2 regions of the Paenibacillus nicotianae genome follow, and region 2 is predicted to be linked to the other one. Evidence: predicted binding sites of a transcription regulator. Region 2 holds the regulator's gene; the other holds the start of a gene.

Region 1 (2,417 bases), on a different contig from region 2:
TGCTGCTAATCAAGGATACTATTTAACAGATAGTGGACTAACTATTTATTTCCAACAATATGAGATTGCACCTTATGCAGCAGGTACGCCAGAATTCTCATTTACGTTCAAACAACTCCTACCTACAGGCGTAAATCCGCTTGATGCGTATAAAGCTTAATTGGATAAGATCAGTAATGAGTTTATAAAAAAATCTCAACATTATTTTCGATAGTTATAAAGTAAGAGTAGCAGGTAATAGACTCATTATGATAAAGAATAGACAAAAAAGCCTCCGGTTGATACCCCGGAGGCTTTTTCGCGTGTTGTTCCAGCATGCTGGAGTAAAATTATACCCCTTGTGGAGGTGTATTTTCAATCACTTTATCCACTAAACCATATTCTTGTGCTTCAGCAGCAGTCATAAAGTAATCGCGGTCTGTATCTTTTTCGATACGTTCCAACGGTTGACCTGTGCGATCAGCTAGAATTTTGTTCAATTTGTCGCGCATTTTAAGAATACGACGAGCACGAATTTCGATATCTGTTGCTTGTCCTTGTGCGCCACCAAGTGGCTGGTGAATCATGATTTCGCTGTTAGGCAAAGCAAAACGTTTACCTTTCGCACCAGCGTTTAGCAAGAATGCACCCATACTTGCTGCCATACCTACACAGATGGTAGATACATCAGCTTTGATAAATTGCATTGTATCGTAAATAGCCATTCCCGCAGTGATCGAACCGCCTGGACTGTTAACATATAGGTGGATGTCTTTCTCCGGGTCTTCGGCTTCCAGAAACAGCATTTGTGCAATAATCGCGTTAGCTACAACATCATTAACTTCAGAACCTAGAAAAATAATGCGGTCTTTTAACAGACGAGAGTAAATGTCATAGGCACGTTCTCCACGACTGCTTTGTTCAACGACCATTGGAATATAACTCACTAGAAACCCTCCTTCAAAGTTGTACATCATAATAGAATAATTATAGATCAAATATTGTATTAGAAGATACTCATTGTTCTTACCACATTATAGGATAAGTCGAATCAAAAGTCAAAGAAAGTCAAACTATCCTGATCAAAAGTGTAGGAACATCTGTAAAATAGGTTAATGAAGAAGAGGGCAACCCAAATTTGGGTATAAAAATAACCAGCATCGGCTGGTTAAAGGGTGTTCTGCATTTATAAGTCAATCACTTAATGTTGCGCAAATAATTCTTAGATATGATAGAACATATCAAAAGGCATTGGATCGTACAGATGGACTATCTAAAAAGGATGAAATAAAAAATATAAATGGCGCGCCCGCCAAGAATCGAACTTGGATCTCAGGCTTCGGAGGCCTACGTCATATCCATTGGACCACGGGCGCACATCAAAATAGCAATACGATTGATTATAGGATATCTACCTATAAAAAGCAAGTTAGCTTTGAAGGAAATAGCCTATAAAAACGATAACATCAACCTCTCACAGAATAGTTGTCTTAAAAACTTGCTTCTGCATGGAAAATTGGTTAAGATAGACGTGGGACTTAAAAAGTTATGCCGGGACATTTTGAGTCCATTGAAAAATTGCGGATCTAATGAACACTGAGCGAGATAAGTTGCAGGAGTGGAATGCATGCGAAAAATATTAGAAATACAAAAGCAGCTTCTGCCCGATCTCACCGAAGTACTCAAAAAAAGATATACGATTCTGCATCAGGTTATGATGGTAGGGCTGGTTGGAAGAAGATCACTCGCCACATCGCTTAATATGACTGAACGCGTTTTACGTGCAGAGACTGATCTTCTCAAATCGCAAGGATTACTTGAGATTGAAAGTACAGGAATGAAGGTTAGTGAAGCAGGCAAGCAATTGCTTGATGAGCTAGAGCCTATTATTCAGGAACTGCTTGGATTATCCAATCTGGAAGAACGTATCCGCACTTTCTATAAGTTGAGACAAGTGATTGTCGTTCCTGGTGATAGTGACATATCTATTATGGCTAAGCAAGAGCTTGGACGAGCAGGAGCCAAAGCGCTGCTCAGTGTCATCCGTGAGGACGATGTCGTTGCTGTTACAGGAGGCTTTACATTAGCTGAAGTCGCCGAGCAACTCAGTCCATCCATACCGGCACCTCTCAAGAATGCCTGGTTCGTACCGGCAAGAGGCGGACTTGGAGAGAGTATGGAATTTCAGGCGAACTCGATTGCTTCCACTATGGCAAAGCGTGTAGGCGCACAGTATCGTTTATTGCATATTCCAGACTTGTTGCGTGAAGATGCTTATGAATTGCTTTATCAAGATCAGAATATCCGCGAAATTGTCGGTCTGATTCGTAAAGCACGTATCATCATGCATGGAATCGGAGATGCGATGGAGATGGTGCGTCGCCGTAGACTTGAACCCGAGGCAGCGGAAGAAATTCATGCCGCTGGAGCTGTTGCTG
Region 2 (2,417 bases):
TAATAATTGCGGCTTCCTGCTGTTTTTACTCCTCTTGAAGTATCAATCATCTGATGTATTTCGCCCAATTCTATATGATCTTTAAAAGGAAATACAAACTCTGGGGGTGTGCCCCATGTACGAATAACGACATTATCGGCGTCTGATTGACCGATTGGAGTGTCTGGAGAAACATAGTTAGGCACTAATTCCATCAATTGATTATATTCTAATTGAACCGATTGACTTGTTTGTTCTAGTTGTTGAAGTTGAAGATTGATTTGTTTCACTTGATCTTTAAGATTTTGAACTGTCTCAGTTGGTAAGACCGACTTATTTTGCATATGGCCACTAATCGTCTGGGTGAGCTGGTTTCGTTGTTGACGAAGTCTCTCTATTTGTTGCAAATATTGATTTTTGAGTTGAGCTTTGTTGAGAAGTTCTGCAATAGATATGTTTATTTTTTTCTGATCTGCAACCTCTTGTAATGGTGTAGCATGACTTTTAATATACTGGATATCTAACATTAAATAACCGCTCCTTTTTCCTAATTTAAAGGTAAAATGCACAAAAAAGCCCCTCATCACTTGGGACGAGGAGCTTTTTGCTCGCGGTGCCACCCAACTTGATCAAATACACATAATGTATCTGATCCTCTTAGGTTTCGCGATAACGGGCGAAAACCGTTTAACTTAGGAAATAGTAAGCAGTATAAAATTGCTTGCTACTATCTCTTGGCGAGAACGCCTCCAGGTTGGATTCCTTTCGATGGCCGTTTCATAATATTAAATTTATTGTATTGTAACGTACAATTAAAAAAAGTGTCAACCTCTGTTTTAAGTAAAATGGGCTTCTAATTAGATTGTGAAAAACTAAATTCTAAAAAATCTAATTTTCTATATTATATTTTGCTATAACCCCTTGGCAAATTCTGAAAATATGTTATAATTAATTTAAAGTCAAAGAAAGTCAAAGTCAGCGCATAGTCAAAATAGTAACTAATATAGTTATTAGATGATGTGAGTATATCTGATGATTTGATGGTGAATAAGATTTATGAACTTTTGATTATAATGATCAGATTATTCATGAATCTATTGTTGTATCATTAAATGCTATATTCTTTGGTTTCTTACGATTAGGTTTATGGTTAAGTGATATTTATCTGCTATTTTGAACTTATGATAAATGGGTCAAATTTAGAATAAGTAAATGTTTTAAAACATGATGGAGGAATATACAATGCGTAATATCTCCGACATTATCGAACAATATCTAAAACGAATGCTGCAAGATAGTGGAGAAGGAGCAGTAGAAATACAGCGTAACGATTTAGCTGATCAATTCTCTTGTGTACCTTCGCAGATCAATTATGTAATTAGTACACGTTTTACATTGGAAAAAGGATATCTGGTTGAAAGTAAACGTGGTGGCGGTGGCTATATTCGTATACGGCGTCTTGAATTGCCTGCTCAAGCTATCCTTCATACTCATATTCATGAAAGTATCGGACAGCATATGAGTCAGACAGCTGCTGAAGGTTTACTATACCAGTTGCTAGAAGCTAGAGTGATTTCTAATCGTGAAGCGGAACTGATGCGTGCAGCAGTATGTAGAGATGTTATTTCGATCAAGCTTCCCTACAGGGATGAGATCCGTGCAAGAATGATGAAGGCGATGTTGATTGCATTGCTTCGTCCCTAATCATTCGGGAGAAAGGGGCAATACATGATGATTTGTCAAGAATGTCAGGTAAGACCGGCAACTCTTCATTTTACAAAGATTGTAAATGGTGAAAAAAATGAGTTTCATATCTGTGAAACTTGTGCCCGTGAAAAAGGTGAATTGATTCCCGGAACTTCAGGAGGCTTTTCGATTCATAGTCTACTATCAGGGTTGATGGATTTCGATTCGAGTAGTAAAGGGCAACTCGCCGGTCAATGCAGTGAAGATGTCCACTGTGAAGAATGTGGTATGACATATACTCAATTCCGCAAATTAGGAAGATTTGGGTGTAGCTCTTGTTACAAAACGTTTGATAATCAATTAGATCCTCTTTTTAAAAGAGTGCATGGTAGTACTGCTCATGCCGGTAAGCTCCCTAAACGGGGCGGGATCAAAGTGAAAATCCAACGTCAAATGACTGACTTGAAGCAAGAGTTGAAACAGCGTATTGCTGATGAGGAATTTGAAGAAGCCGCACATTTGAGAGATGAAATACGCGAGCTAGAAAAACAAATTTCACAGGAGTCATAAGGAGGAATAACTTATGCCGAATCTCCGTTTTACAGAAAAACCTTTGAGCGATTGGATGCAAAAGGGCGGAGAATATTCGGATGTTGTTATCAGTAGCAGGGTGCGTATAGCCCGTAATCTGATACATCACCCTTTCCCAATTCTGGCAAATATGGAGCAGGCGCAAGAGACACGGAACCAGC

The links. Region 2 encodes CtsR, which represses protease genes until heat stress. Its sites were predicted from a motif close to ATGGTCAATAAAGGTCAAACA; they were not measured.
Region 1: a site for CtsR is predicted at 1,034-1,054, ahead of clpP (ATP-dependent Clp endopeptidase proteolytic subunit ClpP). Genes of this name have one in related genera too.

Annotation. Positions count from the first base shown of each region.
Region 1 is NZ_JBHUGF010000014.1:135,589-138,005, reverse strand. Features, by position in the region: gene ACFSGI_RS23050 (stalk domain-containing protein) at 1-160, shown strand, start outside; gene clpP (ATP-dependent Clp endopeptidase proteolytic subunit ClpP) at 330-926, opposite strand; tRNA gene ACFSGI_RS23040 (tRNA-Arg) at 1,281-1,355, opposite strand; gene ACFSGI_RS23035 (sugar-binding transcriptional regulator) at 1,607-2,417, shown strand, end outside.
Region 2 is NZ_JBHUGF010000004.1:55,830-58,246, reverse strand. Features, by position in the region: gene serS (serine--tRNA ligase) at 1-506, opposite strand, end outside; gene ACFSGI_RS02340 (CtsR family transcriptional regulator) at 1,222-1,683, shown strand; gene ACFSGI_RS02335 (UvrB/UvrC motif-containing protein) at 1,711-2,235, shown strand; gene ACFSGI_RS02330 (protein arginine kinase) at 2,249-2,417, shown strand, end outside.